Regions from separate parts of the Kribbella sp. NPDC050459 genome, predicted to be linked through region 1. Evidence: predicted binding sites of a transcription regulator. Region 1 holds the regulator's gene; the other holds the start of a gene.

Region 1 (15,014 bases):
CCTTGATGTCGTCGGCGAAGAACCCGATCCCGCCGGCCGCCGGGTCGGTGGCGTAGCGGAACTGCAGGGTGATCGTCTTGCCGGCGTACGCCGACAGGTCGAACGTGGCGGGCACCCAGCCGGCGCTCTTGCCGTCGATACCGTTGCCCTCGGCGTCCTTCGTGATGCTGCCGTTGATCGGCTTCGCGCCGGTCCCGTCGTTCACGTCGACGTAGGCGTAGTCACACGCGTCCGGACCACAGTCCTCGATGTCCCAGTTCGCCTGGAACGTGAGGCTCGCGGGCTGACCGGCCGGCAGCGTGACCTGGCGGCTCATCGTGTGCGTGAAGCCGTTGCCCTGACCGCTCCACCAGGACTTCGTCCCGGTCGCGGGCTGGACGAGCTGGTGCGTGACCTCCTTCTTCGGCAGCGTCACCACCAGGCCCTGGGCCTTCTTCGAGTTGTACTCGTGCGGGCCGAGCTCGACGGTCCGGTTCTGGCCGGCCGCCACGATCTCGTAGTCGAGCCAGCCGAGCTGGATCTTGTCCCATGCGTTCAGGTCGGCGGCGCGCTCACCGATACCGCCGTCCGTGGCCGCGCTGACCCGGCTCTGCGCCATCAGCGTCCACCAGTTCACGCCGTTCTCGACGGCCGCACCGGAGGTGTCGTACTCGTCCGGCAGACCGAGGTCGTGGCCGAACTCGTGCGCGAACACGCTGACGCCGCCGTTCTCCGGCTGGATCGTGTAGTCGCCGACGTACAGGCCGGTGTCACCGATCTGCGCGCCGCCGTTCGGGTTGGTCGCGGGACCACCCGGGAACCCGGCGTACCAGCGGTGCGACCAGATCGCGTCCTCGCCCTGCTGCGGGTCGCCGTCGGCCTGGTCGCCGCCGGCGTGCACGATCTGGAAGTGGTCGATGTAGCCGTCCGGCTCGTTGAAGTTGCCGTCACCGTCGAAGTCGTAGCGGTCCCACTGGTCGAACGACTTCAGGTCCGCGGTGATCTCGGCCTTGGTCCGGCCCTTGGCCTCCTGGTCGGCGACCCACTGGTTGACCGCGTCCTGGATCAGGTACCAGGTGTTGCTGCAGACGTTGCCGCCGCACGGGTAGCCGTTCGACCGGCCGTACCGCGCCTCGTTGTACTTGACCTTCACCCAGTCGGTGACCTCACCGTCGACGGTGTACCGGCCGGACGACTGCTTCTCGTAGTACTTCTTCAGCGAGTTGCCGCTGCCGAAGTACATGTCCTGGTAGTGCTGCTGGCTGTAGTCGGCCTGCCAGACGGTGGAGTTGTCCACCGAGCGGTCCGGCGCCGGGATCGCGTTGTGCAGCGGGCCCTCGAAGGTGGCGGGGCCGGGGATGTTCGCGTTCTGGTCCTTGTCCGGGTAGCTCGGGTGCCGCTCGTTGCCGAACTCCGCGAGCACGACGAAGATCCGGTCGGTCTTCTCGCGGGACAGCTCGACGTACTGGTCGACCTTGCCGGCCGCGTTCTTGACGCCCTTCGCGCCGGCGGCCTTCGTGCCGAGCTTGACGACCGTGCTGCCGTTGCGCTGCTCGGGCTCGGCCTGGCCGTTGATGACCTTGGTCAGCGCCTCCTGCCGCAGCTCGCGGCGCTTGTCCTCGAGCGGGCTGGGCAGCTCGTCGGATACCGGTGCGGGCTCACTGGCGGCGGGCGCCGACCCCTGCGTGGACGGTGTGGCGGCGTTCCCGGACGAGGCCGCGGCGATGCCGAGCCCGGTCGTCGCCGCCAAGGCCAGGCTGAACAGCCCGGCGGGTAACTTGCGCACGATTCCCCTCCGTTGTCGATGACGCAGTGTGTTCGTAGCTCCCCCGAGCGTGTGCGCGCGACAGTACGGGGAAAATCCACCCAGCTGAAGTGGATCCTGAGGAAAACCTGTGAATCAGCGGGGAATCCTGCATCTCTGAGTAGAAGGGCTCACGCTCTCCAGCCCTTCGCCTTGGCACACTGTGCGCGTGGAGCGCGAGACGGTCGACCTGCTGCAGCCGCTGTGGCGAGCGTTGGTCGTGTTCCGCATCCTCACCTGGGGGTTCGCCTGTTTCGGCGTCTGGACCCGCTGGGACGGCATCGTGCACCCGTACGGCGCGGTGCTCCAGTTGGCCGTGATGGGCGTCTGGACGCTGATCTCGTCGTACGGCTACAGCCGCCGCTGGGGCCGGCGCAACACGCGGCTCGCGTTCGCGGATCTCGTGGTGACGGTCGGCTGCATGTACGCGACGTTGTGGGCGCAACCGCTGCTCGACATCCGCGCCGGGGCCTCCGTGCTCACGTCGGTCTGGGCCGCCGGGCCGGTCCTCGCACTGGCGATCTCCCGCGGACGCGACGGCGGCCTGCTCGGCGCGGCGACGATCAGCCTGGCGCTGCTCTCGCTGCGCGGCGTCGAGCACGCGGCGAAGATCCTGAGCAATGTTCAGCTGTTGCTGGTGGCCGGTCTGGTGGTCGGGTACGCCGCGTCGACCCTGCGGCAGGCGGGGCGGCGGCTGCGCGAGGCGATCGCCGTGGAGAGCGCGACCGCCGAGCGGCTGCGGCTCAGTCGCTCGATCCACGACGGCGTACTGCAGGTCCTCGCCCAGGTGCAGCGGCGCGGTACGGCGATCGGCGGCGAGGCGACCGAGCTGGCCCGGCTGGCCGCCGAGCAGGAAGTTGCCCTCCGCACCTTGATGTCGACACGCCCGGCCGTGGCGGAGGGGGATCGCGTTGATCTGTGTCGACTGCTGTTGCCGCTGGCCACGACCCGGGTCGACGTCGTCGTACCGGCCGCACAGGTCCTGCTGCCCGCACCGGCCGCCGCCGAACTGGTTGCCGCGGTCAAGGAGGCGCTGAGCAACGTGGTGAAACACGCCGGCCCGGAGGCCCGGTCCTGGGTCGTGGTCGAGGACCTCGGCGAGGAGGTCGTGGTGTCGGTGCGCGACGACGGGATCGGTACGACGCCCGCCCGTCTCGAGCAGGCCCACGCGGACGGGCACCTCGGCGTGAGCCAGTCGATCCGCGGCCGCATCGCCGACCTCGGCGGCACCGTCACCGTCCGCACCGCCCCCGGCGAAGGAACCGAATGGGAACTGAAAGTGGTGACCGCATGACGCGTGTGATGATCGTCGACGACCACCCGATGTGGCGCGAAGGCGTCGCCCGGGACCTGGGCCGTCGCGGGTACGACGTGTGCGCGACCGCCGCGGACGTCGCGAGCGCCGTGAAGATCGCGCTGGCAACCCGTCCCGACGTGGTCGTCATGGATCTCCAGCTCGGCGACGGCTCCGGCGTGGACGCGACCCGTGAGATCACCACAGCCCTCCCCGACACCCGCGTCCTGGTGCTGTCGGCCAGCGCCGAGCAGGACGACGTACTCGCCGCCGTGAAGAACGGCGCGTCCGGCTACCTGGTGAAATCCGCGTCGCTGGACGAGTTCGACGACGCCGTACGCCGGACCGCCGAAGGCGACGCGATCTTCAGCGCAGGCCTCGCCGGACTGCTGCTGGGCGAGTACCGCCGCCTGGGCGGGACCGGCCCCGAGGTGCCGCGCCTCACCGACCGCGAAACCGAAGTACTCCGCCTCGTCGCCCGCGGCCTCACCGCCAAACAGATCGCCACCCGCCTGGTCCTCTCCCACCGCACCGTCGAGAACCACGTCCAGAACACCCTCCGCAAACTCCAACTCCACAACCGCGCCGAACTCGTCCGGTACGCCATCGAAAACGGATTCAGCGAGTAATCCGGCCCAGCCGCCAACTTCGTCGCTCCGCTCCTCAGACGCGGCCCCGACGCGCGCTCCCACGCACCCCGGGCCAGCGCCCGAAGCACCGGCTTCCGGCTGGCGCCGCGGGGAGTTGCGGCTGGCGCCGCAAGTTCCGGCTGCCGTTGCGGCTGGCGCCGCAAGTTCCGGCTGCCGCCGGAGTTGTGGGCTGGCGCCCGCGAGTTGCTCGCTCTGGCGCTCGCGTGCGACGAGCCGGCTCTGAATGGTCGCCGCCTTCGACTCCGAGTCGTGGCCTTTGGCTCCCAGGCCCTGAGCCGAGTCGTGGATATCGGTTGGATTTCACCGCCAATCTCCACGACTCGACGACCCCGACTCCAGCACGCGGCGCCAGCCCACAAGCCCGTCGCCAGCCGGAGACCCGCACGCGCGACGCCGTCGCTTGTGCGATTGTGTAGCGGCCGGTTGAATGGCGTCCGTACACTGTGCGTTCCACATCCACGTGGATGCTCTCTGTCACGACACTCGCACCGCGGGTGCCCAGCTCCGGAGGCTTCGGTGAACCGGTCGTCCCTTGTCCGTGCACTTCTCGCGTTCCTGGTCCTCGCGGGGGCGACGTATGTCACGCTGACCGCGAAACCACAGCTCGGTCTCGACCTGCGCGGCGGGACGCAGATCGTCCTGGAGGCGAAGGATTCGCCGACGGTCAAGGCGACCAAGGAGACCACGGACAAGGCCACCCAGGTCCTGCACCGGCGGATCGACGCGCTCGGCGTCAGCGAGCCGAACGTGACCCGCCAGGGCGACAAGCGCATCATCGTCGAGCTACCAGGTGTGCAGGACCCGCGCGAGGCCGCGAAGGTGATCGGCAAGACCGCGCAGCTGACCTTCCACGAGGTTCTCGACCAGGTGGCGGCCAAGCCGGCCAAACCGGCGGCGGGGGAGACGTACCTGCAGCCCGAGAGCGGTCAGGGTTTCCTGCGCCTCGCGAAGCCCGCGATGACCGGCGAGCTGGTGAGCGGCGCCGAGCACCGGCTCGACCCGCAGCAGGTCGCGCAGGGCTGGTTCGTCGAGATGAACTTCAAGGGCGACGGCGGCAAGATCTGGGCGAACATCACCGGCAAGGCCGCCTGCCAGCCGGTCGGTACGCCGCAGCGCCTGATCGCGATCGTGCTCGACAACGAGGTGATCAGCTCGCCGCAGGTCGACCCGAACGGCGGCAACCAGCTCTGCAACACCGGGATCGCCGGCGGCACCACGACGATCTCCGGCTCGTTCACCGAGGAGAGCGCGAAGGATCTCGCCGCGCTGATCTCCGGCGGCGCCCTGCCGGTGCCGGTCGAGGTGATCGACCAGCGCACCGTCGGCCCGTCGCTCGGCCAGGACGCGATCCAGGCCAGCGCGCTCGCCGCGATCATCGGCCTCGCGCTGACGGCGCTGTTCATCATCATCGTCTACCGCCTCGTCGGCCTGATGGCGGTCCTCGGCCTGCTCGGGTACGCCGCGATGTCGTACGCCGCTCTCACCGTGCTCGGCGCCACGCTGACGCTGCCGGGCCTCGCCGGATTCGTCCTGGCGATCGGTATGGCGGTCGACGCGAATGTCCTGGTCTTCGAACGCGCCCGGGAGGACTACATCGCCGGCCGCACGGACGGCCTGCGGAGATCGCTCCGCAGCGGTTTCCAGAACGCGCTGTCCGCGATCGCCGACTCGAACATCACCACCCTGCTGGCTGCCGGTCTGCTGTTCTTCCTGGCCGCCGGCCCGGTCCGCGGCTTCGGCGTGACGCTGTCGATCGGTGTGATCGCGTCGATGCTGTCGGCGCTCGTGGTGACCCGCGTGCTCGCCGAGTTCGTCGTGGCGCGCGGCTTCGTCCTGCGCCACCCGGGCCTGAGCGGGATCGCCGGGCACGGCCGGGTGCGGACCTGGCTGGAGGCCCGCCGGCCGTCGCTGATGAAGCACAGCCGCCGCTGGCTCGTGATCACGGCCGTCGCGATCGTCGTGAGCGTGGCCGGTGTCGCCGTCCGCGGGCTCAACCTCGGCATCGAGTTCACCGGCGGCCGCCTGATCGAGGTCAGTACGGCGCAACGCGTCACGCCGGACCAGGCGCGGGCAGCCGTCGCCGAGGCCGGATACCCGACCGCCGTCGTACAAGCCTCCGGCACCGACGACATCACCGTGCGGACCGGGACGATCAGCGACGACGAGGCCGTGAAGATCAAGGAGTCGCTCGCCAGGATCGGCGGCGACGCCGAGGTGATCCGCAACGAGAGCATCGGCCCGTCGCTCGGTGAAGAGCTGCGGAACAAGGGCCTGATCGCGCTCGGCATCGCCCTGCTCGCCCAGCTGGCGTATCTCGCCGCGCGGTTCCGCTGGACCTTCGGCGCCGGCGCCGTGCTGGCGCTGGTGCAGAACGTCGCAGTCGTGGTCGGTGTGTTCGCCTGGACCGGGAAACCGATCGACGGCATCTTCCTGGCCGCGATCCTGACCATCATCGGCTACACGGTGAACGACTCGGTCGTCGTCTTCGACCGGATCCGTGAGACCCGCAGCGCGCGATCCACCGACGGCCTCGGCACGATCATCGACACCGCGATCGTGAACGTGCTGCCGAGAACCGTCAACACCGGTATCTCGACGCTGTTCATCCTCGCCGCGTTGCTGTTCCTCGGCGGCGACTCACTGGCCGACTTCGCCCTGGCGCTGCTGCTCGGCATCCTCGTCGGCACGTACTCCTCCAACCTGACCGCGGCCCCGCTGCTCCTCGAGCTCGAGCGCCGCTACCCGGCCCCGCCGCCGCGTCCGAAGCGCGCGCAGGTGGATCGGGACGCCCAGCCGGACCGCGGCGCAGTCGTGTAGCACAGCGGGTTATCCACACCCCGGCCGCCGGACCGGAAATCTGTCCGTCCGGCGGGCTAGGGTGTGGCGGTGGGTGTAGATGTGCGGGAACTGCTGGAAGCTGCCGTGTCCGGGATCGCCGGTCAGACCCGGCCGGGGCAGGTGGAGATGGCGCAAGCCGTGGACACCGCGATGCACGACGGGTCGCATCTTCTCGTCCAAGCCGGCACCGGCACCGGCAAGTCCCTTGGGTACTTGGTGCCCGCGCTGCTGCATGCGATCGAGGACCGTCGCGTGGTCGTCTCCACGGCGACCCTGGCCCTGCAGGCGCAGCTCGTCGACCGGGACGTGCCGGCGTTGCTCGACGCGACCGAGAAGCTCCTGCCGCGCCGCCCGAAGTACGCGATCCAGAAGGGGCGGAACAACTACGCCTGCCTGCACCGGATCCGCGAGGGCGCGCCGGACGACGACGGCATGCTCGTCGACGTGCCGCCGGCGGGTGAGGTCGGCCGCCAGGTCGTCGAGCTGCGCGACTGGGCCGAGCAGCAACTGACCGACGGCGGCGCCGGCGACCGCGACCACGCTCCCTCGCACCAGTACCAGGCGTGGCAGCAGGTCTCCATCGCCGCCCGCGAGTGCCTCGGCGCCGAGAAATGCCCGTACGGCGAGGAGTGCTTCGCGGAGAAGGCGAAGGAAGAGGCCCGCAAGGCCGACATCATCATCACGAACCACGCACTGCTGTCGATCGACGCCTTCGAGAACCGGATCGTCCTCCCCGAGCACGACGTCGTGATCGTCGACGAGGCGCACGAGCTGCCCGCGCGCGTCACCGGCGCCGCGGGCGACGAGCTCTCACCGCAGATGGTCGAGCGCGCCGCCAAGCGCGGCCGCCGGTTCGTCGACGACGACAAGGCCGACGACCTGATCGACGCCTCCGACGCGCTCCGCGCCGCGCTCGACGGCACCCGCGAGGGCCGGATCGAGGCGTCCAACGGGCCGGTCCTTGAGGCCGCGGCCCTGGTCCGCGACGCGGCCCGCGCGATGTACTCCGACCTGAACAAGAAGTCCGACGACAAGGACAACGACCCGGACGGGGCCAAGCGGCAGTCCAAGGGTGCGGTGAAGGAGATCTTCGACGTCGCCGAGCGGGTCGCCGCACTGAGCGACGCGGACGTGGTCTGGATGATCGACCGCGACCGCTTCGGCCGCGAGCTCCGGATCGCCCCGCTCACCGTGGCCGGCCTGCTGCGTGAGCTGGTCCTCCGCGACCGTACGGCGGTGCTCACCTCGGCGACCTTGACGCTGGGCGGCGACTTCGACGCGATCGCCCGCCAGGTCGGCCTGCGACCGGCCGACAAGCTCGACGACGACGAGGAGATGCCCGAGCTCGACGAATCGTCCGAGACCGGTCCGTTGCCGTGGCGCGGCCTCGACGTCGGCTCCCCGTTCGAGTACGAGAAGCAGGCGATCCTGTATGTCGCCAAGCACCTGCCGCCGCCGCACCGCGACGGGCTGGGCAAGAAGCAGTTCGAGGAGATCATCGACCTGATCACCGCGGCCGGCGGCCGGACCCTCGGCCTGTTCTCGTCGCGTCGCGCGGCGGAGGCGGCGACCGCCGCGGTGCGCGAGGCGACCGACCTCAAGGTGCTCTGCCAGGGCGACGCCCAGCTCGGCGAGTTGTCGCGCGAGTTCGTCGAGGACCCGGAGACCTCGCTGTTCGGCACGCTGTCGCTGTGGCAGGGGATCGACGTGCCCGGGTCGACCTGCAACCTGGTGATCATCGACCGGATCCCGTTCCCGCGCCCGGACGAGCCGCTGATGGCGGCCCGCCAGCGCGCGGTCGACGAGGCGGGCGGCAACGGGTTCATGGCCGTGGCCGCGACGCACGCCGGGCTGCTGCTCGCGCAGGGCACCGGCCGGCTGATCCGCCGCAGCTCGGACCGCGGCGTGGTCGCGATCCTCGACCCCCGCATCGTCACCCAGCGGTACGGCGCGTTCCTGCGCGCCTCCTTGCCGCCGATGTGGCCGACCGCCGATCGTGAGAAGGTGCTCGGGGCCCTGAAGCGACTGCAGACGACATGAGCCAGTCATGAGCCGGTCATGAGTCCGGTGACCGGTCCGCCGGTGCTGCCGATGATGGCGGCGCTGGGACAGATGCCGTCCGGCGCGGGCTGGTCGTACGAGATGAAGTGGGACGGCATCCGCGTCATCGCCGAGGTCGACGACGGCGTCTGCCGGCTCTGGTCGCGGAACAGCCACGACGTCTCCGGCGGGTACCCGGAGCTCATCGGTCTCGCGGACGCGCCGGGCCTGCGTCTGCCCGCCGTGCTGGACGGAGAGATCGTCACGCTCGACGAGAACGGCGCGCCATCGTTCGGCCTGCTGCAGCGGCGGATGCACGTCCGCGATCCACGCCAGCTCCGGCATCTGATCACCGAGGTGCCGGTCTCGGTGCGGCTGTTCGACCTGCTCCGCTTCGACGGCCAGTGGTTGCTGGACGCAACGTACGACGAGCGCCGCGGGCTGCTCGAGTCGCTGGACATCGGCGACCCGTTCTGGGAGGTCCCGCCGGCGCTGACCGACGGCGACGAGGCGCTGGAACAGTCTGCCGCGCAAGGGCTCGAGGGCGTGGTGGCGAAGCGCCGCAAGTCGCGGTACCTGCCGGGCCGGCGCAGCTCCGACTGGATCAAGATCAAGCCCGTGCAGACCAGGGACGTCGTCTTGTGCGGCTGGCATCCGGGGGAGGGGAACCGGGAAGGAAGAATCGGCTCCTTCTACTGCGGCGCCTACTCCGACGGTGAGCTGGTCCTGATCGGCAAGGTCGGCTCCGGCCTCGACTTCGCCACTCTGGACATGCTGAGCGCCGAGCTGACCGGGCTCGAGATCGCCAAGCCGGCCTTCGACCCGGCCGGCATCCCCACGACGGACCGGCGGCGCGCGCACTGGCTCGACCCGGTGCTGGTCGCCGAGGTCACGTTCTCCGGCTGGGGCGGCGACGGCCGCCTCCGGCATCCGGTATGGCGTGGTCTGCGCCTCGACATCGACCCGGAATCGGTTCTCGTCGGACGCGACTGAATGCATTCAGGTCCGGTGACGACATGCAGTCCCGGGCGGAAATGTTCGAAATGCGGTGAATGTTCTGCGGCGCTGAGACGCTTTCTGTTCAACTGTCGCAGAAAATGCCGGGAATTCAGTCGTTCGTTTCCCGGGACGGGGCCGGGACCGCGAGTGCGGCCTCGATCTTGTCGACCAGCTTCTCCGGCGAGTTTGTCGGCGCGTAGCGCGCGATCACCTGGCCGTCCCGGCCGACCAGGAACTTGGTGAAGTTCCACTTGATCCGGCCGCCGAGCAGGCCGCCCTGCTCGCGCTTCAGCCAGTTGTACAACGGGATCGTGCGGGACCCGTTGACGTCGATCTTGGCGAACATCGGGAACGTGACGTGGTAGATCGTCGAGCAGAAGTTCGCGATCTCGTTCTCGTCGCCGGGCTCCTGGTGGCCGAACTGGTCGCAGGGGAAACCGAGCACCGCGAAGCCCTGCCGGCGGTAGGTCCGGTAGAGCTTCTGCAGACCCGTGTACTGCGGGGTCTGGGCGCATTGCGACGCCGTGTTCACCACCAGAAGCACCTGATCGCGGAAATCGGCAAGAGACTGTTCATTGCCTTCGATCCGGCGCGCGCTGAAGTCATAGACAGTCGTCATGACTCAATGCTGACACGACACGCCCGACTTCGCTCGCCGTCCGATATGTCAGACTCGGCGCAGAACTGTTACGACCTTTCCGAGAATGATCGCGTCCTTGCCGTCGATCGGCTCGAAAGCAGGGTTGTGTGGTAGCAGCAGGATCTCGGTCTTGGTCTTCTTGAACGTCTTCACGGTTGCCTCGCCGTCGATCATCGCGGCGACGATGTCGCCGTTCTCCGCGGTCGGCTGCTGACGGACCACGACCCAGTCGCCGTCGCAGATCGCGGCCTCGATCATCGACTCACCCTTGACCCGCAGCATGAACAGCGTGCCCTCGCCGACCATTGCCTTGGGCAACGGGAAGACCTCTTCGATCTCCTGCTCGGCGAGGATCGGGCCACCGGCGGCGATCCGGCCGACGACCGGCACGTACGCCGCGTCCGGGTGCGCGTCACCGGCGCCGGTCTCGTCGTACGCCGTCTGGCGTACCGGGCCGAGCGCCGACTTGCGGGCCGCGGCGTCGACCTCGCCCGGGTAGCGGACCTCGATCGCGCGCGGCCGGTTCGGGTCGCGGCGGAGCAGGCCCTTCTGCTCGAGGACCCGGAGCTGGTGCGACACCGAGGAGGAGCTGGTCAGGCCGACCCGCTCGCCGATCTCGCGCATCGACGGCGGGTAGCCGCGGCTGTCCACCGAATCGCGGATGACGTCCAGCACGCGGCGCTGGCGCGGGGTCAGCCCGGTCGCGTCGGCCGGCCCGTCGGGCAGCTCGGCGACCGTGCGGTCCGCCTTGCCCGCCGACTTGTCGGCCGCCTTGTCCACGGTCTCGTCCTTGCTGGAACCGCTCGGCGTCCTGGCCATCGCTGATTGCTCCTCGGGTCGGGCCGGCGATCGTCCACCGGCCGAAGCTTGCTCGACTGAGATGACCGTAGACCGAATCCTGAGATTCTTCAAACATCTGTTCGAAGGCGTGTCGGTTCGCATGTTTGTTCGGGTGTCAGGTTATAAGGCGTGCGCGGGGTGTTGCCGCGGCAGGGAATTTCCTGGGCGTGTCCCGGTTGGAGGTGGTTGCGCGACGGGTGGCTGTCGGTTAATCATTCGTACAGGCGTTCGATCGAACAGGTGTTCGGGTCGGTCGGATGAGGCGGTCTCCAGAACAGACCGGGGCGGTGGGGTGGGGACCGCAACGAAACTGTCGGAGGCAGCCGATAGACAGGAACCAGCACCGCAGAACGCGCACCGACCGAGGTCTTGGAGGATCCGATGAGCACAGCAGCTGTCGCCGCCGACGTGCCGGCCCCGCGCCGCTCACAGCAGGCGTCGCCACGGCCCCTGCGCGTGGTCCCGCCCCCGGTCTCCCACCCCACCACCCCGACCGGGCGGCGTTTGGCTGAGCCGGTCGCGCGCTCCGCGTCGCCTGCGGCGGTGCCGTCGCCGGTGGTCGCGCCGCGCCGCCGCCCGCGGATCGAGGGTGCATCTACCGACCGGCTCCCGGTGCGCGGCTGCTCGGGGGAGTCGCTCGGGCGAGAGATCCACCCCCAGCAGCCGCTGCGCCTCACCCGCCGCGGCCGGATGCTGCTGACGGCCGTGTCGGTCCTCGTCTTCGGCGCCGCGATCCTGGTCCTCGGCCTCCGCGTCGCAGGCGTCCTGGAGCCCGGGCCGCACTTCACCCACACCGTGCCGGTGCAGGTCGCGCCCGGTCAGACCCTCTGGTCCATCGCCGAGGACACCAACCCGAGCGTCGACCCCGTGACGGTCGTGGAAAAGATCGCCGACCTCAACAAGCTCGCCACGCCGGCCGACATCCTTCCCGGCCAGACCCTGCAGATCCCGGTCGTCGGCTGATCACCGCGCCTTGACGGCGTAGCCCATGTAGGACACGCGAGTGCTCGCTACCTGCCCGACGTCCAGCGCCCGGCTGAACTCGCCGATGCTGATCCCGCCCCGCCGCACCTGGACGAAGTTCCGCAGTACGCCGAGCTTGCGAGCCCGCACCCCGAGCCCGGCGATCTCACCCAGCCGCAGCCCGTGCCGGCGCAGACCCTCGGCGAGTTCGGGCGGCTTGATGAACATCGCCCAGGCGTGCCAGGTGACATCGGAGGCCCTGGTCAGCCGCCAGTCCTGCATCACCTTGATCACCAGGATCTTCGACGCGAACGTGCGATTGATCGTGTCGAACAGGTAGACCCCGCCCGGCTTCAACACCCGAGCGGTCTCCGCGAGCACCTGGTCCAGATCCGCGACATGCTCGAGCACGTCACAGCAATACGCGAGATCGACACTCTCGTCGGCCAGCGGCAGATGTTCGCCGGCCGCGACGACGTACCGCACGTCCAGGCCGGAAGTGCTCGCGTGACCGACGGCGGTACGGACCGAAACCTCCGACGGGTCGACGCCGATCACCCGGCACCCGAGCCGGGAGAACTCCTCGGCCAGGAAACCGCCGCCGCTTCCGATGTCGACGACACACCGCCCGGCGGGATCGGTCCCGGTCCGTGCGAGTACGTCGCGGAAGTACGCGAAACGCCCCGGCGTGAAGCTGCCCTGCAGCAGGTTGAGCGGATTCTCCTCGTCCCACCAGCCGTCGCCGATCCGGTCGTACACCTGGTTGTCGATCCGCATCGCAGCCCCCTGCCGAAACTCTCCGGCAGCGTCGGCGTCCGATCAACGGGTCGGGCCACGCCATTCGTCCTCGAGCAGCGCGTACACGTACTCGTTCGCCCATTCGCCCTTGAACCACGCGGCATCCAGGTGATGTGCCTCCCGGCGCATCCCGAGTCGTTCGAGCAACCGCGCCGACGCGGTGTTCCGGTCGTCGAGGATCGCCACGACCCGGTGCAGCCCGAGCTCGTCGAAGCCGACCCGCAGCATCTCCCGCGCAGCCTCCGCCGCGAGCCCCTTGCCCTGGTAGTCCGAATGCAGCGCGAAGCCGATCTCGCCCTGGCGGTCGGCTGCGCTGGCCCACTTCAGCAGCACCTCGCCGATCACGGTCCCGGTCTCGCGCAGCTCGATCGCCAGCACCAGCCACTGCCCGTCCTCGGTCAACTCACCCTGCGGCAGCTTCCGCTCGAGCGCGGCCCGGGTCTCCTCCCGGTTCCGCACCGGCCACGGCGTGTACCGCACCACCTCCGGGCGGGAGTGGAACGCGAAGAGGTCGTCCAGGTCGTCCATCCGGTGCGGCCGCAGCTCCAGCCGCTCGGTCAGCAACGGGTACGCGGGTCGGAATCCAGTCACGGCACCATCCTCGGCTACTCTGTCTAACAACGTTAGACAGTACCTCCGACCCTCGACCCCGGACAACGAGATTCCGTGACCAGACGCGATCCTTCGTCCCACGCCGCGGCCGGCATCTCCGTCGCCGCGATCGCCGATGCCGCCCTGGCCGTCATCCGCACCGACGGCGTGGACGGCGTCACGATGCGCGCGGTCGCGGAGCGTCTACGCGTCCGTGCCCCGTCGCTGTACCACCACGTCCACAACAAGTCCGAGCTGCTCGACCTGGTCGCCCGGAACGCCTTCGACCAGTTCACCGCGGACACCACGGCGTACGAGGAGCTCACGACCGTCGACGAGTGGATCGAGCTCACCCGGTCCGGCTCGCTCGAGTTGCGCGCCTTCTATGCCGACCATCCAGGGCTCGCCGGGCTGATCCAGTCCAAGGCGGCACCGGACCGAGACCGGGGCGCCGGCTCCCGGGCCGCGTTGATCCGCGCCCAGATCGAGGCGCTCGTGCGCATCGGCGTACCGGAGTCCGACGTGCGTCACCTCTTCGAAGTCACCGCCAGATGGAGCCTCGCCGCCGTCGTGTCCGATCCGCCCGACGACTTGTTCGCCGCCGGCCTCGACCTGTTCCTGTACGGCGTACGCGCCCGGTTGCTCGAGCTGCTCAGCTGACGGTCGCCAGCCACAGCTCGGCGTACCGCTTGCCGTCCACCGCCGTCGCGACCCGGATCGGCGTCGCCGGCCCGTGCGGGTCGTTCGCGACATCGGCCGCGTGCCGCGTGTCGACGATCGTCCGGCCGCGCGACCAGCCGCCGGACAACTCGATCCGCACCGGGTACTCCCGGGTCGTCAGGCCGGACGGGTCGATCACCGCGCACACCGCGCCGCCGTCGCCGATGCTCCCGCCGTCGGACCCGAACCGCTCGCTGCGCTTCTCGATCAGCTTCCCGGCCAGCTCCGCCGAGGGGGATCCGCTCAGCGCGCGGGCCTGGTCCAGTGTCACGACGACGTCGTAGAAGACGTCCAGGCCGTACATGGTGAGCGGGATGCCGAGGTCGCGGGACGCGGCCAGCACGATCGCGGCCGCCTCCGGGTCGGTCCAGATGTTGAACTCCGCCGACGCCGTCGCATTCCCGATCCCGGCGGCTCCGCCCATGAAGACGATCTCGCGCAGCCCGCGCGCCGCCTCCGGGTACGTCCGCAGCAACAGCGCGATGTTCGTCAACGGCGCCAGCGGGATCAGCGTGATCAGCTCGCCGGTCGCGGCGGCGTCGCGCAGTACGTCACGCAGCAGCTCGACCGCATGCCGGGGGTCGGTCGGGCGCGTCGACCGCGGCCAGTCCAGGTCCCCGAGCCCGTCCTCACCGTGCACGTGCCGCGCCGCCCGCACCGGCTGGATCAGCGGTACGGCGGCGCCGCGAGCCACCGGTACGTCGGGACGGCCCGCGGCGTCGAGCACCGTGAGGGTGTTGCGCACGACATCGTCGATGCCGACGTTCCCGCCGGCGCATGTCACTGCCTTCAGGTCGAGCCCGGGATGCCGCGCCGCCAGCAGCAGCGCACACGCATCGTCCAGTCCTGTGTCGACGT
Region 2 (15,014 bases), on a different contig from region 1:
AGTGACCACGTCGGAGGCTCGGACCGAGTAGACGAGCGCGGCGCGGGGGTCGTGCAGCGGCTGGTTGTGGGGTGCGCTCAGATCGACGAGGACGATGTCGGCCTGCCGGCCCGGCTCGAGTACGCCGATGCGGTCGGCGAGGCCGGCGGCCGCGGCACTGCCCCGGGTGGCCAGACGGAGGGTGTCGGACAGCGTCATCCACTCGGCGTCGTGTTCACGTTGCTTTTGGGTGAGGGCGACCATCCGCATCGCTTCCCAGACGTCGAGGGTGTTGTGCACGGCGGCGCCGTCGGTGCCGATGCCGACGTCGACGCCTGCTGCGCGCAATGCCTTGATCGGGGTGACTTCGCCCATCGCGAGCTTCAGGTAGACCTTCGGGCAGGACGCGACGGTCGTCCCGGCGTACCGCTCCAGGATCGGCAGGTCGTCCGCGCGGATCCCGCAGCCGTGCGCGACGAGGGCACCTGCGTCGAGGACACCGGTCCGTTCGAGCACCTGGACCGGTGTGACGCCGTGCTTGTCGAGCGAGGCCTGCGTCTGACCGTCGGTCTCGGCGGCGTGCAAGTGGATCCGCAGCCCTTCCGCCCGCGCGAAGTCCGCCGTACGCCGGAGGTCGTCGTCGGTCACCGTGTACGTCGCGTGCGGGCCGAGGCTCGCGGTGATCCGCGGATGCCGCTGCGCGAGCTCTCGTGTCGTCTCGAACGCATTGCCGACGGCCTGGTCACCCGCCGAGGAGAAGAACGTCGGCGCGAGGTCCGCGCGGATCCCGGACTCGACCGCGGCCTCGGCGATCTGGTCGGCGTGGAAGTAGTGATCGACAAAGGTCGTCACCCCACCCAGCAACATCTCCGCACACGCCAGCCGAGCCCCGACCCGCACCCGCTCCGGCGTCAGGTTCACCTCCATCGGCCAGATCCGCCGGTTGAACCAGTCCGCGATCGCCAGATCCTCGGCCGCCCCGCGCATCATCACCATCGGACTGTGCGTATGCGAGTTCACCAGCCCAGGCACCGCCAGCAACCCGGTCCCGTCCACAACCTCAACACCCGAACTGCTCCCCCAACCGCCCTCCGCCCCGGCTGAGGTGGGCGTGATCGCGACGATCCGGTCGCCCTCGACAGAGATGTCCTGAGCTTCGTCGACGCGGCAGTCGCCCTGCTCGGGCACGACCAGGACGGACACGTTGCGGATCAACAATCGCGACATTCATCCTCCAGCCCGGCCGGCTCGTCGACGTACAGAAGTCTTGTCCATCCCCGGGTCCACCCGATGGGTGCCGTGGGGGTCGACGTGGAAGGTGAACCCGTGCGGCGTACTCCATTCGAGCGTGCTTGGGCCGACCCGATGCACCGACCATCCGCGGGCATGCGTCTTCACCCGATGACCGAACCGGCCGAGCGGCGCCAGGTTGGCCGTACTGGTCTGGCCTCTTGGTCCGTGAGGGTCGTACGGCTCGATGTGGTCGAGGTCGATGCGGTCGCTGCTCTCGCGGGTGCCGTACGGGAACAGCTCGACGGGGTGGATCAGCCGAACCCGCTCTCGAATGCGGGTGGGGATCTCGTACGCGTCGACACTGACCGCGTCGTTCAGATCGATCACAGGCTTCACGGTGTATGGCCCATGCCCGACCAACTCGGCCAACTGACCGGCCAGCAGCGGCCCGATGCCCTCGGCGCGCACAACACCGGCACCACTCGCCAGAGTCTTGTCGGTGAGATGCACGATCACCTCGGTCTGTCCTGGACGCACCTGTCCCCTGGACCGACCTGCCGGATCGGTCCGCCTGATCGAACCGGCGGCGTAGGCGTCCTGTTTGATCTGCGCGAGCCGTCCGTCGAGCGCCCGCAACGCGGCAGCATCCATCGCAGACTCGTCGTCATTCCGAGCCTCCGGATCAGCCAACCGGCTGCCATACGGATCAACCGGCAGATCGGGATCACACGGCCCTGACGCTTCCAACCACGGATCCTCCACCGGCCCGACTGGCTCCTGCGGATCAAACAGCAGGTCATCCTCGCCGCCCGGACACGCGGCCCCGACCCTCTCGGCCCGCAGAATCACCCCGCTCCCCGAACACACGCGATCGCCCGTCATGGCCTCGGTCGACGCAACCGCAGCGTCGCCGGCCGGTGCGGGACACGGCGTTGCCGTCGTATCTGGCGCGGCCTCCGGGCCGGCGTAGGCAGTCGCCGCAGCACGTACGTCACCAGACGCTCGGCCGCACGCCCCGCCGGGATCGCGGCGACCGGCGCCTCCGGCCAGAACGTCAACTCCGGCCCGGACATCAACTCCGTCCCGGACGTCCACCCCCGCATCAGCCCCGGCGCGCGCATCCACCCTCGCGTCGAGCCTCGCATCGGCTTCGGTCCGGGCGTCGGTCTCGGGGGCGGCTTGAGGTTGGGTGGCGGTGTTGGTTTGGGCTTGGGCGAGGAGTTCTTGGGTGAAGGCGGGGTCGCAGATGATGCCGACGGCTTCGGCGCGGCGGTGTTGCACGGGGCGGGTGTCGCCGAAGGTCTTCAGGGCATCGGCGATCGCGGCGATGGTCGCGTCGTGGCGGTTGACCGCGGCTGCGGCGGCTTTGATGTAGATGGACTTGTTGCCGTGCCCGTCGCCGCGCCCGACGAACACGCCACGGTCGGCGGCTGCTTCCGCGGCGTCGGTTTCAGCGAGCCCCGGATCGGCCTGCTTCTTGGCTGCGGCCACGATCTTGTCCAGCCGGTACGGGGAGATGGTGTCCACGATCGGCGCGACTCGCCGGTCCACGTACGCCGCGGCGCACGGGTCGAGCTTCACGCAGTACCGCACGATCTGACAGGCTTTCCACGGTGTCGCCGCACCGGCCTGGACCTGCGCCCAGATCCGCGGGAACCGGTGCCGCAACGCGAGGCCATCGGCGATGATCTGGCGGCCGACGCCGGGAGAGACGCCGAGCACGACGGCGAACTCGGCGACCGCGAACTCGGCGATCTCCGGGCAGCCCTCTCCACCGAGCACCACTGCGCGCTCGCCGCCGTCGCGGACGCGCCGGCCCGGCCGGACCTCGCACACCGCGGGATGGAACCGATCGGCGTAGACCTGGGCGCACTCCAGCACCCGCGCGTCGGCCCTGCTGGCGACCGCGCGGCATTCGGCCGCGGCCTCCAGCAGGTCGCGGGTCGGCAGCACACCGAGATCATGATCGAACATGTGTTCGATTCTATCGAATGTCTGACTGTGCGCCAAATCCGTCAAACTCACGGAATCCCATGCCTGCAAGGCGAAGCGGCGCATCCACCGACCGCCGCCGGGTTCGATTTCCGAGAGTCGGCGATGCAGATCGGGTACCGGGGGCGGACTGAGCGGCGGCTCAGACAGGAGCAGGTGGATCGCATCCCTCAGTAGGCGCTCGCAACACCACACCATGACCCCAGCCCCAGCGCTTAGCCCTTGGCGCTCACCGCAGATGAGGGACAGATGATGGGAACATTTGTTCGAGTTTCGGGTATGGTGGGCGTATGGGTGCTGACCTTCAGGGCTCGTTGCTGGATGCGTTCGCGGATCCGGAGTTGGGGTCGCTGGACGGGGTGTCGCGGACCGAGTTGGGGCGCGGGGCCTGGATCGATGTGCTTCCGGGGTGGTTGACGGGGGCGGATCAGGTGTACGAGCGGCTGGCTCGGGAGGTGCCGTGGCAGGCGGAGCGGCGGCAGATGTACGACCGGGTGGTCGACGTGCCGCGCCTGCTGTGCTTCTACGGTGAGAACGCCGAGCTGCCACTGCCGATCCTCGACGAGGCGCGGGATGCGTTGAGCGGGTACTACGCGGACGAGCTGGGTGAGCCGTTCCGTACGGCGGGGTTGTGTTTCTACCGCGACGGCCGGGACAGCGTGGCGTGGCACGGGGATCGGATCGGGCGCGGCAACCACGAGGACACCATGGTCGCGATCCTGTCGGTCGGCGAGCCTCGCGTGCTTGCCCTGCGACCGCGACCGGGCGGATCCAGCGGTCCGGTCGGCTCGACGGTGCGGTATCCACTCGGGCACGGCGACCTGATCGTCATGGGCGGCTCCTGCCAGCGCACCTGGGAACACGCCATCCCGAAGGCAGCCGGCCGCGTAGGCCCACGCATCAGCATCCAGTTCCGCCCCCGGGGAGTCCGGTAACCACCACACCCAGCCGACGGCCGGGACGAGGTGGCCGCAGACCGTCGGGTGGGCCGGTTCAGGCGGCGGCTGCGGGGGTGTTGGTGATGTCCGGGCTGTAGATGCCGTCTTTGGTGGCGATGTAGAAGCCGAGGAGGCGGATGCCGGCGGCGCGGCAGATCGCGGTGGCGGCTTGTGACCACTGGTTGTCCAGGTCGGTCAGGCGGGCGGGGCCGGGGCGGCCGAGGGTCAGGATGAGAGCCGCGTCGGGGGCGGTGCGGACCGCCGGGATGATCGGGTGCATGGCGGTCCCGCAGAGCTGGGCCGGGCTCGGACCCACGGCATGGGTCGACCGGTCGGCTGGGACGGCCTCAGGCGGGACGGCCGCAGCTGGGATGGCGTCGGCCGGGATGGCGTCGGCCGGGAGTTCGACGGTGACGGTGGCCAGGTAGTGGTCGTCGGGGGCGCAGATGAGGACTGTGAGGGTGCCTCGGCGGCGGTCGCCGTGGCTGACCATGAGGTCTACGACATCGGCTGTGACGGCGGGGTCGGTGAGCGGGCGGTCGGGCCAGGTGGCGGAGAGGTTCTCGAAGCTCATGCCTGTAAAGATGCCGCGATTCCGGCCGCCGGGCCGGGTTGTCCACAGCTGAAATTGGCCCATGTTCTGAAGGTGGGAATGGATCTCTCGGGTGGGCCGTTGCGCATCTAGGCTCGAGGACATGAGCAGCAGACTTGGGCAGATGCTTCCCCCGGCCGGAGCGCCGCGGGATCTCGCGATGGCGCAGTTGGCCAACTCGGTCGGGGACGGGGCGTTCGTCGTCACCTCGGCGTTGTTCTTCACCCGCGTGGTCGGGCTCTCGACCGCGGAGGTCGGGCTCGGGCTGACGATCGCCTGGCTGGTCGGATTCCTGGCGGGCGTCCCGCTTGGAAACCTCGCGGACCGGCGGGGAGCCCGCGGCACCGCGGTCCTGCTGGCGCTGACGACCGCGACAGCAGTCGCCTCGTTCCTGGTGGTCAGGAGCTTCGCCGGCTTCCTGATCGCCGCGGTGATCTACGCGTGCAGTCAGACCGGGCTCACCGCGGCGCGGCAGGCGTTGCTCGCGGGCCTGGTCGCCCCGGCGGAGCGGACCAGGATCCGCGCGTTCCTGCAGTCCACCGTGAACGCCGGGCTCGCGATCGGCGCGCTTCTCGGCGGCGTGGCGCTCCGCTTCGACAGCACGGCGGCGTACCTGACTGTGTTCGCGGTCGACGCCCTCAGCTTCCTGATCGCGGCCGGGCTACTGCGCCGGGTGCCGTCGATCGCGACCACGCTGCGCGTCGCGGGCGAGCCGCGGCTGGCCGTGCTGCACGACCGCCCGTACGCCGTGCTCGCGCTGATCAATGCGGTGATGCTGCTCTTCATGCCGCTGATCAGCCTGGTCGGCCCGCTCTGGATCGTCACCCGCACGAACGCGCCCAGCTGGGTCGTCGCCTCGCTGATGATCGTGAACACGCTCGGCGTGACGTTCTTCCAGGTCCGGATCGCGAAGAGCGTCAAGGATCTGCGCACCGCGTCCCGCAGCGTCCGGTACGCCGGTGTCGCGATGCTGGCCGCCTGCGCAGTCTTCGCGACCACCGCCGCCGGCCTGAGCGCCCCGCTCACCGCCGTCGTCCTCGTCATCGCCGCCGCACTCCTGACGCTCGGCGAGATGAAACTCGCCTCCGGCGCGTGGGAAATCAGCTTCGGGCTGGCCCCCGCCGACAAGCAGGGCCAGTACCAGGGCTTCTTCGGCACCGGCCCCGCGATCGCCCGGATGCTCGGCCCGGCACTGCTCACCACAGTGGTGCTCGGCTGGGGCCCGATCGGCTGGCTGGCCGTCGGTGCACTGTTCCTGGGGACCAGTTGCGCGACTGGTCCCGCCGTACGATGGGCTGCGCGGACGAGGGCCGTCAATGAGGACGCCACGCCGTCGCTGGCAGAGGAGAACGCCGCCTGATGGAGATTCCCGGACTGGTCGAGATCACAACGTACGACGAGCTGCGGGAGGTTGTCCCGCAACCACTGGCAGCCGCCGCAGGCAAGGCCCGCAAGGAGTTGCACGACCTCGACCGGGAGTGGCTCGCGGCCTCGCCGTTCTGCCTGATCGCCACCTCCGCGGACGACGGCACCTGCGACGTCTCCCCCAAGGGCGACCCGGCCGGGTTCACGAAGATCTTCGACAGCACGACGATCGCGATCCCGGAGCGGGCCGGCAACCGGCGGGTCGACGGGTTCACCAACATCCTCTCCAACCCGCACGTCGGGCTGATCTACTTCCTGCCCGGCCGCGGCGACACGCTGCGGATCAACGGCCGCGCCCGGATCGTCCGCGAGGCGCCGTTCTTCGACGAGATGGTCGTGAAGGGCAACCGCCCGCAGCTCGCCCTGCTGGTCGAGATCGAGGAGATCTTCCACCACTGCTCGAAGGCGTTCCTGCGCTCCCAGCTGTGGAAGCCGGAGACCTGGACCCCGGAGGCGATGCCCAGCCGCCCGCGGATCGCGAAGGCGCTGGAGCGGCCCGACGACGAGCTCGCGACGCTGGAGGAGTACTACGGCACGGCGTACGAGGAGAAGATCTACAAGGTCAAGTACTGAACTACCGCGGCGGGCGCAGGCCGATGTACTCCGTGGCGACGATGACACCGGCCCCGCCCGGCCTCTACGGTTCCGTACTGTGAGCACGACCGAGACGCCCCCGCCCCTGGGGGCACGAGTGCGCCGCGCGGCCCTGCCCGTGGCGCTTGCCGTGTTCTCGGTGGTCGGCACGTTCGGGGCGTCCCGCGGTCAGACCGACCGCCACGAGCCGGACTTGTTGATGGTGGTGCTGCTGCTGATCGGCTCACTGTCGCTGTACTGGCTGTGGACGAAGCCGATCCCGGTGCTGTGGGCAACGGTCCTTTCGACGCTGGTCTACATGCTCCGCGAGTACCCGTGGGGCCCGGTGGTGTTCGCGTTCGTGATCGCCGTGTTCACCACGATCCGCCTGGGGCACCGGCTGGCGGGCTGGCTCGGGCTGATCACCTTGTACGTCGGGCACGTCGGCGGGCGGATGATCCTCGGGATCAACGAGCAGGGCATCTATCAGGTGCTGCTCGTCGGCACCTGCTTCTGCGTCCTGGGCTTCCTCGCCGAGCTCTTCCGCGCGCACCGCGACCGCGTGATGGCCGCCGCGCGGACGCGGAAGGAGGAGGAGCTGCGCCGTGCCGGCGAGGAACGGCTGCGGATCGCGCAGGAGCTCCACGACGTCGTCGCGCACCACATCTCGCTGATCAACGTGCAGGCGTCCACCGCGCTGCACCTGGTCGACCGGCAGCCCGAGCAGGCCGCCCCGGCGTTGTCCGCGATCAAGGACGCGAGCAAAGAGGCGCTGGTCGAGCTGCGGTCGATCGTCGGCGTCCTGCGGCAGTCCGACGAGTCCGCGCCGCGGCAGCCGGTCACCGGACTCGATCACCTCGATCACCTGATCAGCCGGACCGAGCGGGCCGGCCTCGACGTACACAAGATCGTGCACGGCGATCCGCGGCCGCTGCCGGCCGGACTCGACCGCGCGGCGTTCCGCATCGTCCAGGAGTCGCTGACGAACGTCGTACGGCACGCCCGGGCGACGTCGGCGACGGTCCGGATCCAGTACGGCGAGCAGTCCCTGGTGCTTCAGGTCGACGACAACGGCGAGTCGCTGGCCGGTGCACCCAAAGAGGGCAACGGCATCTCCGGGATGCGCGAACGCGCCACCGCACTCGGGGGCACCCTGACCGCGAACCGCACACCGACCGGCAGCCTGCGGATCACGGCGACGCTGCCGCTGTGAACAAGCCGGCCGGTGTCAGGGCAGGCGGACGTGGGACGGGTTCAGGTCGGCCACGCGGGAGACGCCGAGCAGGGCCATCGTGCGGCGTACCTCCTTGGTCAGGATGTCCGCGGCCCGGGCGACACCGCGCTGACCGCCGGCCATCAGGCCGTACAGGTACGCGCGACCGACCAGGCAGGCGTCGGCGCCGAGCGCGATCGCCGCGACGATGTCGGCGCCGGACATGATGCCGGTGTCGAGGTAGATCTCCGCGTCGCTGCCGACCGCCTTCCGGACGTCCGGCAGGATCCGCAGCGGCGTCGGGGCGCGGTCCAGTTGGCGGCCGCCGTGGTTCGACAGCACGACCGCGTCCGCGCCGGCGTCCACAACCCGGCGGGCGTCCTCGACGGTCTGGATGCCCTTGACGATCAGCGGGCCGTCCCAGATCGAGCGCAGCCAGTTGAGATCGTCGATCGTCATGGTCGGGTCGAACAGCTTGTCGAGCAGTTCCGCGACGGTGCCGTCCCAGGTGGACAGCGAGGCGAACGTCAGCGGGCGCGTGGTCAGCAGGTTCGCCCACCAGGCCGGGTGCAGCGACGCGTCCAGGACGGTCTTCGCGGTGAGCGACGGCGGGATCGTGAAGCCGTTGCGGACGTCGCGGAGCCGGGCCCCGGCGACCGGTACGTCGACGGTGAGCATCAGCGCCTCGTACCCGGCGGCGGCCGACCGCTTCACCAGGTCCTCACCGGCCGTGCGGTCCTTCCACACGTACAGCTGGAACCACTTGCGTGCGTTCGGGCCCGCGGCCGCGACGTCCTCGATCGAGGTGGTGCCCATCGTCGACAACGCGTACGGGATGCCGACCTGCTCGGCGACCTTCACGACCGCGCTCTCGCCCTCGTGGTTCATCATCCGGGTGAAGCCGGTGGGCGCGAACGCGAACGGCAGCTCGGAGCGGCCGCCCAGGATCGACGTCCCCAGGTCGATGTCGGAGACGTCGCGCAGGATGGACGGCTGCAGCTCCATCTCGGCGAACAGCCGGCGGGCGCGGCGCAGGCTGATCTCCGCCTCGGCGGCGCCGTCGGTGTAGTCGAACACCGACCGCGGCGTCCGGCGCTTCGCGATCGCCCGCAGGTCCGCGATCGTCAGCGCCTTCTCCAGCCGCCGCTCGGTCGGGTTCACCGTGATCGGCTTCGGCCGCAGCAGCGGCTTCAACTCGGACCATTTGGGCATCTGGCGATCGGTCATCACGTCTCCCGGCTGAATCTGTGGTCGGACCACACCCTACCCTGTGGTCCGACCACACAGATAGGCTCGTCCACATGAAGAACTACGAGCTGGTCCTGCACCGGGTCGAGGCCGATCTGGCCGCCGGGCGGCTGCGGATCGGCGGGCGGCTGCCCGGTGAGCGGGCGCTGGCCGAGCAACTCGGGATCAGCCGGCCGTCGGTGCGGGAGGCGGTCCGGGTGCTGGAGGCGATGGGCGTGGTGCGGACCGCGACCGGCTCCGGGCCCGAGGCCGGCGCGGTGATCGTGGCGGAGCCGGTGTCGCCGCTGACCGCCGTACTGCGGTTGCACCTGGCAACCAACCACCTGCCGATGGGCGACGTCGTGCAGACCCGGCTGCTGCTGGAGTCCTGGTCGGCGCGGGAGGCCGCGGCGCGGGAACTCGAAGCGGACGAGCTGAAGGTCGCGGAGGAGCTGCTCGACCGGATGGACGACACCGCGCTGTCGCCGGAGGAGTTCCACGTGCTCGACGCGGAGTTCCACGTTGCGCTGTCCGGGCTGGCGGGGAATGTGCTGATCGCCGCGGTGATGACCTCGCTGCGGTCGGCGATCCACGGGTACGTGCTGGCCGCCGTACCGAACCTCCCGGACTGGGAGGCGACGGCGGTCGGGCTGCGGGCCGAGCACCGGGCGATCCTGGCGGCGGTGCGGGGCGGTGAGCCGGAGCGCGCGGCCGGGCTCGTGACCGCGCACATCCGGGGGTTCTACCAGGCAGCCCAGTTAGCACCGTTCGGCGGCGCTGAGGGCGGTGCGGCGCAGGCCCAGGATCACGACCGCGCCGACGACCAGGTGGAGTGACGCGAGGCCGAGCTTCGCGCCGAGGCCGATGCCGTTCGTCAGCGGGCTGCCGAGCGAGGTGGTGCAGACGATCGCGGCGACGACGGTCCAGATGTTCTGGGCGCGCGGCGTACGGCGCTCGAGGATCGCGAGCAGGGCCCAGCCTGCCAGCGCGACGAAGACAGTCGAGACGACCACGGCGGCGGCGCCGATGTGCTGGGTGCCGCCCTGTCGGGCCTCCAAGGTGATGCCGGCGAGCGGGCCGAGAATCGCCCAGTCAGCGAGCGCTGCAAGAGCGGCAACCCCGACAACGGCCAGGCGGCTACGCCCAGGAACCCGGCGAGGAGCCGCCGAGGCAGCCGGGTCGGCAGGCAGCGCGGGGGCCGCGGGCAGTGCCTCGGCCGTGGGCTGGGAATGAGCCGCGCGCTGCGACTGGCCCGTGGGCTTGGGCTGGGATGTGTGGTTGTGCATTGAGGGCTCCTGGGGTGATGGGGTTGTGGGATCACCTTCTTGTGGAGTGGGGGGTGGCGGCATCGGTCGTGGGGCTGGGGGTGGGCGGCCGGAAGTCTGTGGGGGTTCGACTTTGGTTGGTGGTGCCGATCGAGGTTGACCGCCTAGGGTCGGCGGCATGGAGGAGTGTGTGCCGCCGAAGCCGTCGAGACAGGTCGACCTTGTCGCGACCGGCGCGATGAGCGTGCTCGTCGCGCTGACGATCGTCGGGCGGCTGCCGGATCCGGAGCACGACAAGTTCCTGTTCCTCGACATCGCGGTCGGCGTCGTCGCGGTCGCGCTGATCCCGGTGGCGCTCCGCCGCCCGGTGCCGGGCGCGATCGCACTCGCCGTCCTGGCGGCCCTCTCCCCCGCCGCTACACCGCCCTCCACCCTCGGCACGTTGAACGTGGCCATGCGCCGCCCGTGGCGTCCGGCGATCCTGGTCGCCGTGATCGGCACCGTCGCGCATCTGATCCAGGGCCTGTGGCAACCGATCCACGGCCTCCCGTTCCTCTGGTTCGCCGTCCTGGACGTGGCCGTGCACGCCGCACTGCTCGGTTGGGGTCAAGGAACGCAGGCCCGGCAGCAGCTGCTGGAGTCGCTGCGGGAACGCGCCCGGCGCGCGGAGGCCGAGCAGGGCCGCCGGGTCGCCGAGGCGCGATCGCTCGAGCGCACCAAGATGGCCCGCGAGATGCACGACGTCCTCGCCCATCGCCTCTCGCTGCTCGCGACGTACGCCGGTGCGCTCGAGTACCGCCCGGACTCGTCACCGGAGAAGCTCGCGAAGGCGGCCGGCGTGATCCGGACCGGCGTCCACCAGGCGCTCGACGAGTTGCGCGAGGTGATCAACGTGCTGCGCGACGAAGACGTGTACGAAGGCCGACCACAACCGACGTTCGGGGACCTCCGGGCGCTGGTCGACGAGTCTCGCGACGCCGGTACGACGATCGCGTACGAGGACCAGGTCGCCGATCCGGCATCCTTGCCGCCGGCAACCGGGAGGACGGCGTACCGGGTCGTGCAGGAGGGGCTGACCAACGCCCGCAAGCACGCGGCCGGACACCCGGTGACCGTGCTGGTGTCCGGCGAACCGGGTGATCGGTTGCGGATCGAGCTGACCAACCCGGCCTCGAACGGTAGGCCGCTGGCGCCCGGGAGCGGGACCGGGCTGGTCGGGCTGACCGAGCGCGTCCAGCTCGCGGGCGGCACGCTGGACCACGGGCAGGTGCCCGGTGGCGGGTTCCGGCTGGAGGCCTCGCTACCGTGGCCCTCGTGAACATCCGGGTGCTGGTGGTGGACGACGACGCGTTGGTACGGGCCAGCCTCGAGATGATGCTGGACGGTGCGAACGGGATCTCCGTGGTCGCGCAGGCCGCCGACGGGGACGAGGTACCGGCGGCCGTCGACGCGCACTTCCCGGACATCGTGCTGATGGACCTGCGGATGCCGCGGGTCGACGGGATCGTCGCGACCCGGCGGCTGCGGGCGCGGACGAACCCGCCCGAGGTCGTCGTGCTCACCACGTTCGACACCGACGAGAACGTCCTGCACGCGCTCCGCGCCGGGGCGAGCGGGTTCCTGCTCAAGGACACGCCGCCCGCGCAGATCGTCGACGCCGTCCGGCGGGTCGCGGCCGGCGACCCGATCCTGTCGCCGGCGATCACCCGCCGATTGATGGACCGCGCCGCCACCCAGGCTGACGCCCACACGATCGCGCAACAGAAGCTGCAGCGGCTTTCGCCCCGCGAGTACGACGTGATGCTCGCGGTCGCGCAGGGCAAGGCGAACGCGCAGATCGCGTCCGAGCTGTTCATGAGCCTGGCGACCGTGAAGGCGCACATCTCGCACATCCTCACCAAACTCGAGCTCGGCAACCGCACGCAGATCGCGCTGCTCGCACATGACGCGGGGCTCGCATAGGCTCCGCGCATGATTCGGGTGCTGCTGGCGGATGACCAGGCGTTGGTGCGGGCCGGGTTCCGGTCGTTGCTGAACGCCGAGGACGACATCACGGTGGTCGGCGAGGTCGCGGACGGCGCCGAGGCCGTCGCGGTGGCGCGGCGGGACAAGCCCGACGTCGTACTGATGGACATCCGGATGCCCGGGACGGACGGGCTCGAGGCGACGCGGCAGATCGGCGCGGATCCGGAGCTGGCCGACGTCCACGTGGTGATCCTGACGACGTTCGACCTCGACGAGTACGTGTTCGAGGCGCTGCGGGTCGGGGCGAGCGGGTTCCTGGTGAAGGACACCGAGCCGGTCGAACTGCTGCAGGCCGTGCGGGTGGTGGCGCGCGGTGACGCGCTGCTGTCCCCCGGTGTGACGCGCCGGCTGGTGGCGGAGTTCGCGTCGCGGTCGCGGCAGCCGCATGCGAGCAAGGAGCTCGACGTCCTCACCGAACGCGAGAAGGAGATCGTCGCGCTGGTCGGCGAAGGCCTGTCGAACGACGAGATCGCCGGGCGGCTGGTGCTCAGCCCGGCGACCGCGAAAACCCACGTCAGCCGCGCGATGATCAAACTCGGCGTCCGCGACCGCGCCCAGCTGGTGGTGGTCGCCTATCAAACCGGGCTCGTGCGGCCCGGCTGGCTCGGTTGACCTGCCGACGCGTGCAAGGTCGACAGGACGTCTCTGCAACTCGCGGCTGTCGGCTCGCGTGATTCGAGGTCTGGTGCCTGGTTGCAGACGGATACGTCCTGTCGAGACTGCACGGGTTCGTCTGCGGAGTTGACCTTCCAGCTGGTCGAGGGGCGAGGGTGGTTGCATGATGCGACTGGAGGAGATCACCGCCGCTGTCGAGGCCGGACGGGGCGGGGATCGTGAGGCTGCCCGCACCCGGTTGACCGCGCTCTGGGAGGAGATCGACGACCCGGCGACCCGGTGCGTGATCGCGCATTTCCTCGCCGATGTGCAGGAGGAGACCGAGGACGAGCTGAGCTGGGATCTGCGGGCTTTGGAGCTCGTCTCGGACGACCAGTGGCTGCCGTCGCTGCACCTCAGCCTCGCCGACGACTACCGCCGGCTGAGTCGGCCCGAAGAAGCCCGAGAGCACCTCGCGGCGGCGGAGGCCAACCTCTCGAAGCTCCCCGCCGGGGACTACGGCGACCTGATCAGGAGCGGCTTCGAGCACGTGGCGGAAGCTCTCGCGGCCGGCAGTGTGCAACGGCTGGAGACCAATCCCAGTACCTGACTACTCCCCCAGGGGTAGGGCCGGTGACTCCTCCAGGGCGACGCCGGACGTGGGGGCTGACAGCCAGGCTCTAGGTATGGATGCGCTAGTTGAGGTCAGCGGGCTGACGAAGCGGTACGGCGACACCTTGGCGGTTGACGGTGTCGATCTGACGGTGTTGCCGGGTGAGGTGTACGGGTTCCTGGGGCCGAACGGGGCGGGCAAGACGACGACGCTCCGGATCCTCACCGGGCTGATCGCGCCGACGAGCGGCCGGGTGCGGGTGCTGGGCGGCTGGCCGGGTGAGTCCGGCGTATTGCGGCGGACCGGGTCGATGATCGAGTCGCCCGCGTTCTACCCGTACCTGTCCGGCCTGGACAACCTGCGGCTGCTGGCCGAGTACGCCGGGGTGTCGCGACAGCGGATCGACGAGGTGCTCGGGCTCGTCGACCTCGCCGATCGCGCGACCGACCGGTTCTCGACGTACTCCCTGGGGATGAAGCAGCGCCTCGGCGTCGCGGCGGCGCTGCTCAAGGACCCGGAGCTGGTGATCCTCGACGAGCCGACCAACGGCCTCGACCCGGCCGGGATGCGCGACATGCGCCGCCTGATCCGCGAGCTCGGCACCGGCGGCCGGACGGTGCTGCTGTCCAGCCACCTGCTCGGCGAGGTGCAGCAGATCTGCGACCGGGTCGGCATCATCAACGCCGGGCGGATGGTTGCCGAGCACACCGTCGACGAGCTGCGCGGCGAGCAGGAACTGGTGGTCCGGGCCGCACCGAAGGACCAGGCGCAGTCGATCCTGACCCGCTTCGGCAGTGTCCACCGCTACGACGACACGCTCCGGGTGCAGGTGGATCCGGCGAAGGCCGCCGAGGTGAACCGGACGCTCGTCGAGGCCGGTATCGAGGTGTCCGAGCTGCACACCACCGAACGCGCGCTCGAGGACATCTTCTTCGAGCTGACCACAGAGCTGACCACAGAGCTGTCGACAGAGCTGTCGGCCGGGGAGGAGACCACCGATGCTGGGTAGCTACCGAGCCGAACTGCTCAAGCTCCGCAAGCGATCCGCCGTCTGGGTGCTGTTCGGCGCCGGCCTGGTGCTGAGCCTGATCTTCGGGTACCTGCTGCCGTACCTGGGCTACGCGACCGGCGACGACAACCCGCAGACCAACGGCGTACCGCGCGCCGAGATCCTGCGCGGCATGCTGCCCGAACGCGTCGTCGACAACACGATCGGCGGCTACCCGATCTTCGCCGGCGCGCTCGCGCTCGTGCTGGGCGCGATCGTGATCGGCGGCGAGTACACCTGGGGCACGCTGAAGACCGTCCTCACCCAGCGCCCGCAGCGCGGCACGATCCTCGGCGC

What was found. The regulator LexA, encoded in region 1, represses DNA repair genes until DNA is damaged. The targets are predictions, from matches to a motif close to TCGAACANNTGTTCGA.
Region 2: the regulator LexA is predicted to act here: its motif matches at 3,459-3,474, upstream of AB0I12_RS03015 (alpha-ketoglutarate-dependent dioxygenase AlkB).

The regions. Positions count from the first base shown of each region.
Region 1 covers NZ_JBFAJQ010000024.1:28,803-43,816, forward strand. Annotated here, with positions in the region: gene AB0I12_RS42005 (immune inhibitor A domain-containing protein) at 1-1,765, opposite strand, end outside; gene AB0I12_RS42010 (DUF5931 domain-containing protein) at 1,953-3,077, shown strand; gene AB0I12_RS42015 (response regulator transcription factor) at 3,074-3,706, shown strand; gene secD (protein translocase subunit SecD) at 4,244-6,544, shown strand; gene AB0I12_RS42025 (ATP-dependent DNA helicase) at 6,608-8,605, shown strand; gene ligD (non-homologous end-joining DNA ligase) at 8,624-9,598, shown strand; gene AB0I12_RS42035 (glutathione peroxidase) at 9,714-10,223, opposite strand; gene lexA (transcriptional repressor LexA) at 10,272-11,063, opposite strand; gene AB0I12_RS42045 (LysM domain-containing protein) at 11,466-12,047, shown strand; gene ubiG (bifunctional 2-polyprenyl-6-hydroxyphenol methylase/3-demethylubiquinol 3-O-methyltransferase UbiG) at 12,048-12,824, opposite strand; gene AB0I12_RS42055 (GNAT family N-acetyltransferase) at 12,867-13,436, opposite strand; gene AB0I12_RS42060 (TetR/AcrR family transcriptional regulator) at 13,512-14,096, shown strand; gene AB0I12_RS42065 (nucleoside hydrolase) at 14,089-15,014, opposite strand, start outside.
Region 2 covers NZ_JBFAJQ010000001.1:621,800-636,813, reverse strand. Annotated here, with positions in the region: gene AB0I12_RS03025 (amidohydrolase) at 1-1,206, opposite strand, end outside; gene AB0I12_RS03020 (hypothetical protein) at 1,207-3,270, opposite strand; gene AB0I12_RS03015 (alpha-ketoglutarate-dependent dioxygenase AlkB) at 3,495-4,139, shown strand; gene AB0I12_RS03010 (hypothetical protein) at 4,198-4,716, opposite strand; gene AB0I12_RS03005 (MFS transporter) at 4,838-6,094, shown strand; gene AB0I12_RS03000 (pyridoxamine 5'-phosphate oxidase family protein) at 6,094-6,732, shown strand; gene AB0I12_RS02995 (sensor histidine kinase) at 6,812-7,945, shown strand; gene AB0I12_RS02990 (alpha-hydroxy acid oxidase) at 7,961-9,172, opposite strand; gene AB0I12_RS02985 (FCD domain-containing protein) at 9,247-10,008, shown strand; gene AB0I12_RS02980 (DUF6069 family protein) at 9,931-10,458, opposite strand; gene AB0I12_RS02975 (histidine kinase) at 10,616-11,755, shown strand; gene AB0I12_RS02970 (response regulator transcription factor) at 11,752-12,399, shown strand; gene AB0I12_RS02965 (response regulator transcription factor) at 12,409-13,074, shown strand; gene AB0I12_RS02960 (hypothetical protein) at 13,241-13,666, shown strand; gene AB0I12_RS02955 (ABC transporter ATP-binding protein) at 13,743-14,678, shown strand; gene AB0I12_RS02950 (ABC transporter permease) at 14,668-15,014, shown strand, end outside.